DNA from 2 places in the Pelagibius sp. genome. Region 1 is predicted to be linked to the other one. Evidence: predicted binding sites of a transcription regulator. Region 1 holds the regulator's gene; the other holds the start of a gene.
What was found. Region 1 encodes PhoB, which activates phosphate uptake and scavenging genes when phosphate is short. Its sites were predicted from a motif close to TNTCATAAAACTGTCA; they were not measured.
Positions count from the first base shown of each region.

Region 1 (7,370 bases):
AGGGCTACATCGACCGCGACCTGCCGGAGAACGACCGCCGGGTGAAGGACAACGAGATCGTCTGGATCGATTCCTTCGCAGCCGACGGCGGCGTGGATACGAAGTTCAACACGACCTTCTTCACCGCCGGCGATTCCCGCGAACCGGAGCAGGCGGGCATCTGGGGCGCGGTGGTCGGGTCCTTCTTTACGCTGCTCATCACCCTGGTGCTGACTTTCCCGGTCGGGGTTCTCTCCGCGGTCTACCTGGAAGAGTTCGCGCCGAAGAACCGATGGACCGACCTGATCGAGGTGAACATCAACAACCTCGCGGCCGTTCCTTCGATCATCTTCGGCCTTCTCGGTCTTGCCGTCTTTCTCGGTGTTTTCGGTTTCCCGCGCTCGGCGCCGCTGGTCGGCGGCATGGTCCTGGCGCTGATGACCCTGCCGACCATCATCATCGCCAGCCGCGCGGCCCTGAAGGCCGTGCCGCCGTCGATCCGCGAAGCCGCCCTGGGCGTCGGCGCCTCGCGCCTGCAGGTCGTCACCCATCATGTTCTGCCCCTGGCCATGCCGGGGGTCCTGACCGGCACCATCATCGGCATGGCCCAGGCCCTGGGCGAGACCGCCCCGCTGCTGATGATCGGCATGGTCGCCTTCATCGTCGACATTCCAGGCGGCGTGACCGATCCGGCCACGGTGCTGCCGGTGCAGATTTTCCTCTGGGCCGATGCGCCGGAGCGCGCCTTCGTCGAGAAAACCAATGGCGCCATCATGGTGCTGCTGGGTTTCCTCATTCTCATGAACGCGCTGGCGGTTCTGCTGCGCAAGCGCTTCGAACGTCAATGGTAGTTACAGGAAAGATCGCTATGGACGCAGTTGCAGAAGCTGAAGCGCCGCAGAGGGCGCTACGGAACTCGCCCAAGATGACCGCCCGCCAAGTTGACGTCTACTACGGCGAAACCAAGGCGCTGAAGAACATCGACCTGGATATCGAAGAAAACCAGGTGACCTCGCTGATCGGCCCTTCGGGTTGCGGCAAGTCGACCTTTCTGCGGTGCCTCAACCGGATGAACGACGTGATCGACGGCTGCCGGGTGGAAGGCGACATCACCCTGGACGATGTCGATATCTACCGCAGCGGCCTGGACGTGGTGCAGCTTCGCGCAAGGGTCGGCATGGTGTTTCAGAAGCCGAACCCCTTTCCGAAATCGATCTACGACAACATCGCCTACGGTCCGCGCCTGCACGGCATCGCCGAAGCGAAGTCGGACCTCGACGACATCGTCGAGATCAGCCTCACCAAAGCCGGCCTTTGGAAAGAGGTGAAGGACCGCCTGCAGGCGCCGGGCACCGGCCTTTCCGGCGGCCAGCAGCAGCGTCTCTGCATCGCCCGCGCGATCGCGGTCAATCCCGAGGTGATCCTGATGGACGAACCCTGCTCGGCGCTCGACCCCATCGCCACCGCCCGCATTGAGGAGCTGATCGACGAGCTGCGCCAGAACTTCACCATCGTGATCGTTACCCACTCCATGCAGCAGGCCGCCCGCGTGTCGCAGAAGACCGCGTTTTTCCACCTCGGCGATCTGGTCGAAGTCAGCGAGACCGAACAGCTTTTCACCAACCCGCGCGATCAGCGCACCCAGGGTTACATCACCGGCCGCTTCGGTTGATCCGAAGCGGCGAGCCCAAGGCGATCGCGGCGCAGAGCCGAAGGACCAAAGCTTATGAACAGCGAACACATCGTTAAATCCTTCGATGAAGAACTGCAGCAGTTGAACGCTGTGGTTCTGCGCATGGGCGGCGTGGCGGAAGCACAACTCGCCGGCGCCATCGACGCGCTGGTAAAGCGCGATTCGGAGCTTGCCGAGCGCGTGGTAAAGGGCGACGAAGCCATCGACGAGATGGACCTGGAACTGGACGAAAACGCAATCCGTACCCTGGCCCTGCGTCAGCCCATGGCCAACGATCTGCGCGAAGTCATCTCCGCCTTGAAGATCTCCAGCGACCTGGAGCGCATCGGCGATTACGCGAAGAACATTGCCAAGCGCTCCATCGCCCTCAACCAACTGGCCCATCACGAAGCGGCGCGTTCCATCCCCCGTATGGCCAAGCTGGTTCAGGCCATCATCAAGGACGTGCTCGACGCCTACGCCAACCACGACGCAAATCGGTCGATGGACGTCTGGCACCGCGACGAGGAAGTCGACGAGATGTATACGGCGCTGTTTCGCGAGCTGCTGACCTACATGATGGAAGACCCTCGCAATATCACGCCCTGTACCCATCTGCTCTTTGTGGCCAAGAACATAGAGCGCATCGGCGATCACGCCACCAACATCGCCGAGACGACCTATTATCTCTCGACCGGCGAGCGGATCGAGGGCGGCCGCCCGAAGAGCGATATGTCCAGCTTCCAGGTGGTTGAGCCCGAGGACGGCGAAACGACGGAGAAGGAGGGCGCGTGAGACCCCTTGTTTTGATCATCGAAGACCAGGAGGCCCTGGTCACCATGCTGCGTTACAACCTCGAGGGCGCCGGCTTTCGCGTGAATACGGCGGGCGACGGCGAGGAGGCCCTGGTGGCCGCAGCCGAGGAAGTGCCCGACCTGATTCTGCTCGACTGGATGCTGCCGCTGATGTCCGGCATCGAGGTCTGCCGTCAACTGCGCAGCAAACCGGAAACCAAGCGCGTGCCGATCATCATGCTGACGGCGCGCGGCGAGGAAACCGACAAGCTGCGCGGTCTCGACAGCGGCTGCGACGACTACATGACCAAGCCCTTCTCACCGGCCGAGCTGATCGCGCGCATCAATGCGGTGTTGCGCCGGAGCAAACCGGAGTTGAGCAGCGAGATGCTGGCCTTCGAGGATCTGGCCATGGACCTGGCAGCCCACCGCGTGCGGCGCAGTGGCCATGACGTGCATCTGGGGCCGACCGAATTCCGCCTGCTGCGCCATCTGATGCAAAATCCCGGCCGCGTCTTCACCCGGGAACAGTTGCTGGATTCGGTTTGGGGCCGCGACGTTTATGTCGAGCCGCGCACCGTCGACGTGCACATCCGCCGCCTGCGCAAGGCACTGAACCAGAACGGCAACGACGACCTCATTCGCACCGTCCGCTCCGCCGGCTATTCACTCGACCGTCCGGCACCCTAGGTCCGTTGAGTCTTCGCTGCGTGATGATCCTTCAGCCGCACGCGGGAACCACAGCAGCAACAGCCAGGCAATAAGAATTGTCAGTGTGACAGCTGTCCATACCCAGAGAAACGCTACAACACCGGGCGCCAAGTCGGGCAGCTGGCGCACCCCTTCGACCACCGGTCCGGCCACCTGATAGCGCAGGTAGCCGAGTGGGAAGGTCGCGGCGACGACCGCTATAGAACCCAGTAAGGCAGGGGTCATGCCCGGCCACTTTACCCGAGATGGTCGGCCGGCCGCTCGACGCAGACGAAGAACATGCAGATAGGCGCCGGTAAGGCCGAGTCCGGAAAGAATCAAACCGAAAAGAAACCAAACCGCTTTGGAAACAAGGCCGGCAAAATCGCCGAAGTGAAGGGGGTCCATCGTGTTTGTCAAACGCACATAGACCCCTGCGTCGCCGGCGGTATAGCTGTGCAGGACCGACCCATCGGCCGCATTGACCAAAACATGGTTCGCGCGGTCACGCACCAGAAGAGACTGCGCCTGACCCTCAACATAGAGCGCGCCGCCGAACCGGCCGCCGGGTGGAACCACCGACCTGAAGCGCAGGTCCGGCCGCGTAGCAGCAGCCATTCCCAGCAGCTCGTCGAGCGGTAGTGACGCTTCAACCTCCGCCGCTGGTGGCGGCCCTTTGACCGTTGGCAGCAACTTCAACGCTTCGACACCGTACCAGATTCCGGTCACGGCAATGATCAAGACAAACCATAAGCTCCAGAGCCCGCTCAGCTTGTGAAGCTCACTCCAAATCGCACGCAGGGAACCGGCACGGAAAACGAAGAAACGGCGCCACCAGCGTTTGTAAAACACCAGCGGTGTGATCATGGAGATGAGCAGAAAGAGCCCAAAGGCCGAAACCAGCAGAACGCCCGCTGAACCGGGAATGAAAAGCCGGCGATGCAGATCGCGAAAGATCCGCTGAAGGTTGACGGCACTCAAAGCCCCGCGAAGCTCGGCGGTGTAGGGATCGACGTAAATCCGCACAAACCGTTGGTTCGGCAAATCAACAAGGATTTCCGCCGCCGAGTTGGCGTAAAGGGGTGGTGTTAGGCTGTGGATGGCTTCGACTTGATAGACTGCTGTCACGGTATCGAGCAACTTTTCCCAACCCAATACCTCCGCACCGACTTCGACGCGCGCCTCGGGTGTGACCAGCCAGTCGATCTCCCGCGACAGGGTCGCGAAGGTGCCGGTCCAGCAGATGACAAAAAGAAGCAAGCCGGTGATAACGCCGGTAAAGCTGTGAACGCGAAACCAGTTGCGCGATGTCATCGATAGCTTCTCTCCACCGGCCTGCTCCGGAGCAAACTCACCATTTCATGGAATAGCGCACCCCCACCGTCGTACCGGGGAAAGGTACATGAGCGGTCTGCCCCACTGTCGTGTTGCGGTTTATCTGGGACCTGGGATTGAACTCGGTCGTGTTGAAAAGGTTCTCCACGCCAACCTGAAGCTTGCCGGGCCCCGCGTCGAATTCCGCGAAGAAATCCACGTAGGTCTGGGCATCGACCTCAAACTCGTTGAGTGCAGGACTAGCGTCGGCGGAAAGCTGATGGGTGACCTGCAGACGGTTGCGCCACCAGGAGAAGGGGCTGTAGTCGACATAGCCGGTGAAACGGGGGGACTGAACTGTTTCCGGGCCCAAATCCACGGTGTCACCATTGTTGAGCTCCGTCTCGCCATCGCTGAATGAGAAGCTGCCACCGAACCCCCAATCCTCAAAAGGCTGCGTATCGAGTGTCGCCTCCACGCCCCAGATCTCCTGAGGGCGGCGCACCGGTGCTGCGAAGCTCGTTCCCGGTACGACTTCGTACTGATTGGCGCTGTCGGATTCACTGAAGAAGGCCGCGGCCGTGACCTGGACTTTGTCCCAGTCGCCACGGATGCCGATTTCAAACTGATCCGTCGTTGTAGGCTCCGGCTGGATCTGGTCGGCAGAGGTGATGTTGGCGAGGCGCGGCGCGCGCGCCAGGTCGAGCACGTCAGCCGCCTGGGTAAAGCTGCCATAGAGCTCTATCTCATCGGTCGCGAAATAGACGAGGCCGGCGTTATAGAGGATCTGATCGTAATCGACTTCGCCGCCTTCGAACGGGCCGCCAAAGAAGGGCGAAAGGTTGGCGGAACCGATATCGACCACGCCATATTCATAGCGAAGCCCGCCGGTCAGCAGAAAGTAGTCTGTCACCGGAACCCGGGCCTGGGCGAAGGCGGCTGTTGTGTTTTCCGTACCTTCCGGAACCAGAAACAGAACGGGAAGACCAAGGCTATTGGTTTCTTCCGCCTCGTACTCGAAGACCTGAGCATCACCGCCCCAGATCAGTGCGGAGCCTTGAAAATAGGTGTCGTCGAGAAACTCGAGCGGCGTCTCAACGCTCAGCCTGCCACCGAGACGCTGATTCTGCTCTTCCAATTGCAGAATGACGCCACCGCCAACATCGCCGGGAATCTGGCGAAGCGTCCGGTCTTGATAGTAGGCCGTAAGGTTCACGCGGCTGCCGAGAACATCGTCATTCTCGTAACTGGCAGTCCCGACATACTGACTGCGGAAGGAGTCGTCAAAGACATCGCCGAGACTCTCAAAGTCGGCGGTCGAGGTCTTCGTCCCTGTATCCGGGTCACCGTCAGCCAGGGCAACGAATTCCGGGTCCTGTTCCGTATTGACGAAGAAGTGCGTGAACTTCAGTCGTGAGTCGTCATCGACGTTGATGGTGAAGGCCGCATTGGCATCGAAAACCTTGCTGTTCGGAAAGGTACTGTCGCTGTCCGGCAAGGGATCGCCATCAGGATCAAAAAGAGTGCCGTTAAACTTTCCGCCCACTTCAAGCCAGAAGTCCACCGCTCCTTCGCTGCCGGTCAGACTCTGACGCAGTTCCGGGCTGAAGCTTTGCTCAACATCCGTCGGTTGAAGCGAGAAACCGAGAGTTGTCTCAAAAGTCGGCTCGCCGGGAACCGGCTGGGAGGTGAGGAAGTTGACCGCGCCGCCACTGGCGCCGAAGCCAAAGGTGGCATCGGCGCCGCGCACCACCTCAACCCGACTGAAGGCAGAGGGCGGTACATCGTAGATCGCGTTGGCGGAGGGCCGGAAGCGCTGGTTGATTTCGATGTTGTTGATACGAAATGACGCTTGGCGGCCGCGCAGGCCCCCACTGCTGCCCAGCGGGCCCCTCACGTCAATCCCCGGCACGACCTTGAAAAGCCCGCCGATCGGATCGCGTTGAAAGCTCGGCTGTTCGTCCAACTGCTGCTGCCCAAGCACCGTAACCGAAGCGGGCAGCTCGGAAATCGGCCGCTCGAAGCGCGCCGCGGAAACTACGATCTTGTCCGTGACCAGCGGCCCATTGTCGCTCTCAGGCGCCGCCTCGCCGCCGCTTTCCGCAGTCGTCAGCATTACCGTTGAGGCGTCGAGGTAGCGGTAAACAAGGCCGGTGTCGGCCAGGAGACGACCCAGGGCGTCTTCCGGGGTCAGCGCGCCAGTTACACCGGGGCTTTGCAGCCCTTCCGCCAAGCTGCTGTCTATCGCGACCTGCAAACCCGCCTGGCGCCCGAATTGCGTCAAGGCCTGAGCCAAAGGCTGAGGCGGAATGGAGAAATTCATGGTCGATGCCTGGGCGACCTGCTCTCGCACCGTCTGGTGCCCGTGATGGCGCAACGGCAACGCCGCCGCTTTTTCCATTTCCAAGAGTTCCCGCTGCCAGTCGCCGGCCTGTGTTTCCGAGGCCATGCCGGTAAGCAAAACACCTGCACCGAACACGCCGTTGATAACGCCGACGCAATACCGCGTGGCCCCCCTAGACAAGATCATCACTTCCCCCTTCATGCACCAAAACGGCGCGAAGCCACAGGCCACCGCGTCAGTTGCGAATGCAACTCATTCCGGTCTTTGAGTTAAGGACGTAACAAGGAAGCGGGATTTAAGGGGTCGGATTACTTTTTTTACCGGTGCTTGCGGAGCAGCAGCGTGTCATCTGCCAGCCCACCTGATGATTTGACGAGCGAAAGCCCGGTTTCAGGGTCTGTCCACCAGCAAAACATAGGGCGTCAAGGCAGTCACCCGCGCGCCCTGGGTCGCAGCAGCAGCCTGGAGCGCTGCAAGCGGATCGTTGAGATTGAAGACTCCGGTGACCTGCGCCGTCGAGAGCGCGGGGCTGCGCAGAACGATCACGCCCCGATGATACCGGCGAAGCTGCTCCACG
Region 1 is NZ_OZ252224.1:5,110,973-5,118,342, forward strand. It holds gene pstA (phosphate ABC transporter permease PstA) at 1-830, shown strand, start outside; gene pstB (phosphate ABC transporter ATP-binding protein PstB) at 848-1,651, shown strand; gene phoU (phosphate signaling complex protein PhoU) at 1,706-2,446, shown strand; gene phoB (phosphate regulon transcriptional regulator PhoB) at 2,443-3,135, shown strand; gene ACP146_RS23755 (PepSY-associated TM helix domain-containing protein) at 3,112-4,449, opposite strand; gene ACP146_RS23760 (TonB-dependent receptor domain-containing protein) at 4,487-6,979, opposite strand; gene ACP146_RS23765 (FecR family protein) at 7,184-7,370, opposite strand, start outside.

Region 2 (7,370 bases), 2.0 Mb from region 1:
TTGAAGGCGGCGTTTTTTCGCCTGTTATGGACGGCCCGACCCATTGCTTCCACCAGTGGATGGCAAGCAGGTTGCTCGGCTGAGCCTGGGCATAGCGTCCAGGGGTATCCCCGGAAGCTGTGGACAGCCTCCCTCCTCAGGTCGTAGCATCCAACTGAGATGCAACGTCCACAGGAGACACCTTTTGGCCGCTGCAAAGCCAGGGTCTGAAAAGAAGCACGCTGGCGCCGGCAAGGGCGCGCCGCGTAGGACGCAAGCTCCCAAGGCCGCCGCGGACCAGGAGCGGACCGCGCTACGGCTCCGGATCATCGAGACAGCGCTGGACATCGCCGAGGACTGGGGCTGGTACGACATCCGCCTGCACCACGTGGCCGAACGGTTAAAGGTGCCGCTGACGGTCATCCGTTCGGAGTTTCGCGATGGCGATGCCATTGCCGATGCTTGGATCGCACGGGCCGATGACGCGATGCTCGCCCAGCCTGCGAGGGGGTTCGCCGCGCTGCCAGCGGAAGAGCGCCTGCAGATCAGCCTGGAGGCCTGGCTGGATGCTCTGGCGCCGCATCGCAAGGTGACGGCGGAAATGTTTGGGGCCAAGCTCTGGCCGGTGCATGTGCACCATAACCTCAAACTCGTTACCTGGACGTCGCGCACGGTGCAGTGGTGGCGCGAGGCTGCGCTGCTCGACGGTGAGGGACAACGCCGTTCGGTCGAAGAGATCGGCATGACGTTGATCTTTCTCTCCACCCTTGCGCGATGGTGCCGCGACCGCTCGGAAGGACAGGTTCGGACCAAGGCCTTCCTGCAGCGGAGCCTCAAGCGCGCCGACGGCCTTCTGGCCTGCGCCTATAGATCGCCAGGCAGGGTGGTTGGCAAATTGTTACAGACCGGCGGGCGCTAACACTCCCAGCCTTTGACGAGATATGGCACTCTTAAGAAACCTGAGTTTCTTGAGGTGGCAAAACGCCGCCAATTCAAAAACAGAAGTGGGGAAGCGAGATGCTGAATTGCGGCGTTGTCGGGCTTGGCGATATGGGAAGCGGCTTGGCGAAGAATTTGATTGCCCAGGGCTTTGCGACCAGCGGCTTCGACCTCTCGAAAGAACGTACGGACGCCTTCGTGGCTTTGGGCGGAACGGCAGCGTCAGGCCTGGCCGACGTCGGACGTGCGGCGGATGTCGTTTTCGTGATGGTCATGACCGGTGCCCAGGCCAAGGCGGTGATCCTGGGCGACGACGGACTTGCCGCGGCCATGAGCGCCGGTTCGGTGATCGTCCTCAGCGCGACCATTCATGCCGCCGAGGCGCGGGAGATCGGCGAGGGTCTTGCCGGGAGCGAGATCGATCTGATCGACTCGCCCGTCAGCGGCGGTTTCCCCGGCGCGCAGGGTGGCACGCTGACGATGATGGCGGCCGGCAGCGATGCCGCCATGGAAAAGGCGCGCCCGGCGATGGAGGCGGTCAGCAAGACCATTCACCGGGTCGGCGATGCACCGGGCATGGGACAGACCGTAAAGGCCTGCCTTCAGTCGTTGATCGGCGGTATTTTCTCGGCGACTTTCGAAGCGGCGGCGCTGGCGGCCAAGGCCGGGGTCAGCGGACAAGTGCTTTACGACGTGGTCTCCACCTCCAGCGCCGGCTGCACGGCGGCCAATACGGCGCTGGAGAAAATCATCGACCGCGAATTCGTCGGCACGGGCAGCCATATCGCGACAATGTACAAGGACCTGACCATCAGCCTGGATCTGGCACGTGACCTGGGGGTGCCGCTGTTCACCGCCAGTGCGGCGATGCAGCTTTTCCAGGCCGGAAAGACCAAGCACCCGGACGGCGACAACTGGATCGTCACCCGGGTGATGGAGGATATCGTCGGCGCCGAGTTGAAACGCTGAGGCGGTAGTCTGTTCCGGCGAATCCGTACCTGAATGCCTTTAGGGGCCGGTTCTCGAGCCCTCCGACAAGGCGATTATCGCGCCGGGCTACAAGCTTAAGGAGAGGTGGGCTCCGATCTGACCTCTTGTCGCGGCCGCGCAAACAAACCGAAGCATTCCTGTCATCATACCGTCATGGGCGGGCTGTAGAGCTTGGGCCGTTACGACTGACGTCGTTCGGCTCAGGGGGCCCTTCTTATGTCCATCATCGCGTTGTCGCGTACCAACAAGTCTTTCGGCGAGAAGACGGTCTTGCATGATGTCGACCTTGAGGTCGGCGAAGGGGAGATGGTCGGCCTCATCGGTGCTTCCGGCTCCGGGAAGTCGACCTTGATCCGCCTGATCTGCGGGCTGGAGAACATGGACCGCGGGAAAGACGGCCGCATCGCGCTCTTCGGCAGAGAGACCCAAAAAGACGGCCGCTTCACTTCTCACAGCGAAGCGCTGCGCCGCGACGTGGGCGTGATCTTTCAGCAGTTCAACTTGATTTCCCGCCTCTCGTTGTTGACCAACGTGCTGGCTGGGCGACTTGGCCGCATTCCACGCTGGCGCGGGACCGCGGGCCTGTTCCCGAAAACGGACAGAGTGAAGGCGTTGCAGGCTTTGGAGCGCGTCGGCCTGATTGAGCAGGCGCATCAGCGCGCTTCCACGCTTTCCGGCGGCCAACAGCAACGCGGCGCCATCGCGCGGGTGCTGACACAGGAAGCCCGGCTCATTCTCGCCGATGAGCCGATTGCCTCGCTCGACCCGGCTTCGGCCAAGCTCGTCATGTCGACGCTGCGCCAGATCAACCGACAGGACAGGACGACGGTAATCGTCTCCCTGCACCAGATTGACCATGCCTTCGAACACTGCGACCGCATCATTGCGCTGAAGGCGGGGCGGGTTATCCACAATGGCCCGACCGGGGGGATCACGCCCGACGACATTGCCGACCTCTATGGCGTCGAGGCGGGGAGCCTCGACCTCATCAAGGCCAAGCCGGCCAGGCCGGAAGCCGTTCCGCTGCGTCCCGGCAACGGCCTTGATCACCAGGACGACCTTGCCGCGCGAGTCGCGGTCGGCGTCTGAATTTCACTTCGCTTTCGTATCAGGGAAACAGGAGCATCCAATGTTCAAGACACTTACAACAGCCGCGACGGGCGCCGCTGCCGTTTTGGCGCTGAGCGCCACGCTGGCGCATGCGGACATGCCCGATGAGATCAACTTCGGCATCATCTCTACTGAATCCACCTCGGCCCTGGAATCCTCCTTCGGGCCTTTCCTCAACGACATGAGCGAGTCCTTGGGCGTGAAGGTGAATACCTTCTTCGCTTCCGACTATGCCGGTGTTATTGAGGGCATGCGCTTCGGCAAGGTTGACGTTGCCTGGTTCGGCAACAAGTCGGCGATCGAGGCGGTTGACCGCGCCGGCGGTGAGGTCTTCGCCCAGACGATCAAGGACGATGGCTCCAAAGGCTACTACTCCCTGCTCATCACCCACAAGGATTCAAAGCTGAATTCCCTTGAGGACGTTCTGGCTTGCGATCAGACCCTGAGCTTCGGCAACGGCGATCCGAATTCGACCTCTGGCTTCGCGATTCCCGGTTACTACGTCTGGGCATTGAACAACAAGGAGCCGGAAGACTGCTTCGCGCGGGTCACCAACTCCAATCATGAAGGCAACGCCATGGCTGTCGCCAACGGCAAGGTCGATGTCGCAACCAACAACACCGAGTCCATCTATGCCCGCCTTGCCAAGACCAACCCGGAAGCGGCTGCAAACATCAAGGAGATCTGGCGTTCGCCGATGATCCCCTCGGACCCGATGGTGTGGCGCAAGGAGCTGTCGGACGAAGCCAAGCAGAAGATCTACTATTTCTTCATGCAGTACGGCCGTTTCGGTGACATGGAGAAGGTGAAGACTGAGCGTGCCATTCTCGCCAGTGTTTCCGACGGCTGGGGGCCCTTCCTGGCGTCTTCCAACGCGCAGCTGCTGGAGGTTCGTCAGATCGAGGCTTTCAAGGACAAGGTGAAGGCACAAAACGCCGGCGATGAAGAGGCCGTCAAGGCCGCTGAAGCAGAGCTTGCGAAGCTGCAGGAGTTTTCCGGCGCCATCGGCACGGCCGGTTACTAAGACTTAGCCGCGGGTGACGGGGGTGGGCGTTGCGTCCATCCCCTTCATTCCCTGCCTATCCGGACCTCTACGGCCTTTTCGAGAAAACCAAAATGACTATCGCCAGCGCCAACCTGTCTTCAAGCGATCCGGCAAGACTTTCGCCGGAGGTGCGTGATGCTCTGGCGCCGCGCTGGTCCGGCTTTATGAACAAGGCCGGTATTGCGTTAGTCATCGCGGTGCTGCTCGGCCTTTCATACTATCCGGCGGAGGTCGACCGCTGGACCTATCTTATCACCGACGCCGGCAATATGGCGATCTTCATAGCCGATTTCCTAAAGCCGGATTTCACCGATCTTGGTTTTTTCGTCATCAAGATGATCGAGACGGTTCAGATCGCCCTCTGGGGCACGGTGCTCTCGATCCTTGTTGGCATTCCCTGCGCACTGCTGTCGTCCAACAATATCGCGCCGCCGTGGATCGTGCAGCCTATGCGCCGTTTGATGGATGCGGCCCGGGCGATCAACGAACTGGTCTTCGCCATTCTCTTCGTTGCCGCCGTCGGCCTTGGACCCTTTGCCGGGGTTATGGCGCTGTTCATTCACAACCTGGGTGTCATTTCCAAGCTGTTCTCGGAGGCGGTCGAAGCCATCGACCCGCGCCCTGTGGAAGGCATCCGCGCCACCGGCGCCAGCCGCCTGCAGCAGGTGATTTACGGTGTCATTCCCCAGGTCATGCCGCTGTGGAGCAGCTACTCGCTCTACCGCTTCGAAACGCTGGTGCGTTCCGCCACGGTCCTGGGTATCGTCGGCGCCGGCGGGATCGGCTTCACCTTTTACGAGTCCTTCCGCTCGTTCCAATACGACCGCGCTTCGGCGGTGATCATCGTCGTGGTGGTTGTCGTTTCCATCATCGACATCCTCTCCGCCCAACTGCGCAAGCGGCTGATTTAGGTGGAGGCTTCCCATCCTTCGAGACGCTTGCTCCGCAAGCTCCTCAGGATGAGGTTTGTGCTTCCTCATCCTGAGGAGGCGTCCCTCGTGTTTAAAGGGGGCGCCGTCTCGAAGGATGGACTGCAGAAACGACTTTCAGACCTCTTCCACCGTCACTTTGTTACCATAGAAGGCGACATGGCCTTTGACAGCGGCGACGCCGGCCAGCGGGTCGCGGTAGAACCAGGCCGCGTTCTCCACGACCTCTTCTCCGTTCTTGACTGAATAGTAGCCGGCTTCCCCCTTGATCGGGCAGAAGCTGCTGTGGTCGCTGGGAAGGAGGCGGTCCTGGTCCACGTCCTCCAAGGGAAAGTAAACCACCGGCGGATAGGTTTTTCGCGGCGAGACCTCCTGCAGGATCAGGGCCCGCTCGCTCTGCGCCAACACGGTATCGCCGATCTTTGCGATCTGCGTTCTTGATGCCGGGGAGAGGGTGGCCCTGTGAACGGCTTCGGACATGGCATGCCTCCTCATTGGGATCGAGGCATCCGGCCTCGGCGTTGGATGAGTCAATGATCAGTTGGGCGGCGTTGCCAAAAGGTGCTGGCGTTCCAGCTCTACGATCTCGAAGGTGTCGCCGGCCTGTACGATAGGTTTTGATGGGCCCTGCTTGCCATGGTCGAAAACCTGACTGACAAGGATGAATGCAATGTCATCCGACCCCGTATCCCGGCGAAACGGCAGCATCAGGCGCCGGGTATCGAGGGCGCGCCCTTTGTCCCATTGAAAACGACTGTGCGAGAAGATCGGGCCACGGCGCGCGATGCACTCGTCGAACAGCCCACGGATAAAGTCGTGGTATTCGCCCTTCATGATTTCATGCAGGCGCCGGCCGGTGAAGTCACCGCCCCAGGCCTCCACCATATCGGTGCCCACCAACCGGAAACACAGCTCGTCGTTCTCGATCCGCTCGACCAGCACGAGCGTGGAAAGCGCGCGGGGAAAGGCGACCGGATCGAAGGCCGCACGCGGCGGGACCTCCCCCTCTGCCGCCTGTTCGCGGCACCAGGCATCGTAGATCTCTTTCTGCCGTGGATCCAAGGTCATAGATCACGTCTCAAGCGCGGCTTGCACAGGATCAGCCAGCATAGGTCAGATCGACCCGCCGCGCCAAGTGAATGGCCTCAACCTCCTTTGCCCCAGGTCGTAACGGGCTGGCGCCTACACGGGCAGAGTGTAGCCAGTCTTCACCGTGGTATAGAACTCGGCGGCGTAGCGGCCCTGTTCGCGCGAGCCGTAAGAAGACCCTTTGCGGCCGCCGAAGGGGACATGATAGTCGACGCCGGCGGTTGGCAGGTTGACCATCACCATGCCGGCCTGGGCGTGACGCTTGAAGTGGCTGGCGTGTTTCAGGCTGGCGGTACAAATGCCCGACGACAGGCCGAAGACCGTGTCGTTGGCAACTTCAAGGGCCTGGTCGTAGTCGTCCACGGCGATGACCGAAGCGACGGGGCCGAAGATCTCTTCCTGATTGATGCGCATCTTGTTGTCGGTCTCGGTGAAGAGCGCGGGCTGCAGATAAAAGCCCGGGGTCGCCCGGTTCAGCAGCTCGCCGCCCCAGGCCAGCTTGGCCCCTTCGTCGCGGCCGATCTCGATGTACTTTTGGTCCTGGTCGAGCTGGCTTTGATCGACCACCGGGCCCATCTGGCTGCCTTCGGCCAGGGCGTTGTCGACCTTCAGCGCCTGCATCTTCTGTGTCAGGGCATCGACGAAGCTGTCGTGAATGCCCTTCTGCACCACAAGGCGCGAAGAAGCCGTGCAGCGCTGCCCCGTCGAAAAGAAAGCGCCGTTGAGGGCACAGTCGACGGCGGTGTCGAGGTCGGCGTCGTCGAGGACCACCAGTGGATTCTTGCCGCCCATTTCCAACTGCACCTTGGCGAGACGCGCGGCGCAGCCGGCGGCGATACGCTTGCCGGTATCGACGGAGCCGGTGAAGGAAATGGCGGCCACGTCGGGATGGTTCACCAGGGTCTCACCGACGACCGAGCCTTTGCCCATGACGAGATTGAAGACGCCCTCGGGGACGCCGGCGCGCTGGATGATCTCGGCCAGGGCGTGGGTCGAGCCGGGTACCAGTTCCGCCGGTTTGATCACCACGCAGTTGCCGTAGGCCAGCGCCGGGGCGATCTTCCAGGCGGGGATCGCGATCGGGAAGTTCCAGGGCGTGATCAGGCCGACGATGCCCATGGGTTCCCGGGTCATTTCCACATCGATGCCCGGCCGGACCGAGGCGATCTTCTCGCCGCTCTGGCGCACAACCTCGCCGGCGAAGAACTCGAAAATCTGACCGGCGCGCATGACCTCGCCGATGCCTTCGGGTCGTGTCTTGCCCTCTTCGCGGGCCAGCAACTCGCCCA
Region 2 is NZ_OZ252224.1:3,126,060-3,133,429, reverse strand. It holds gene ACP146_RS14910 (aromatic ring-hydroxylating oxygenase subunit alpha) at 1-83, shown strand, start outside; gene ACP146_RS14905 (TetR/AcrR family transcriptional regulator) at 185-898, shown strand; gene ACP146_RS14900 (NAD(P)-dependent oxidoreductase) at 997-1,887, shown strand; gene phnC (phosphonate ABC transporter ATP-binding protein) at 2,125-2,997, shown strand; gene phnD (phosphonate ABC transporter substrate-binding protein) at 3,038-4,042, shown strand; gene phnE (phosphonate ABC transporter, permease protein PhnE) at 4,135-4,974, shown strand; gene ACP146_RS14880 (DUF427 domain-containing protein) at 5,110-5,472, opposite strand; gene ACP146_RS14875 (PAS domain-containing protein) at 5,530-6,060, opposite strand; gene ACP146_RS14870 (aldehyde dehydrogenase family protein) at 6,175-7,370, opposite strand, start outside.
Region 2: a site for PhoB is predicted at 2,047-2,062, ahead of phnC (phosphonate ABC transporter ATP-binding protein). Genes of this name have one in related genera too.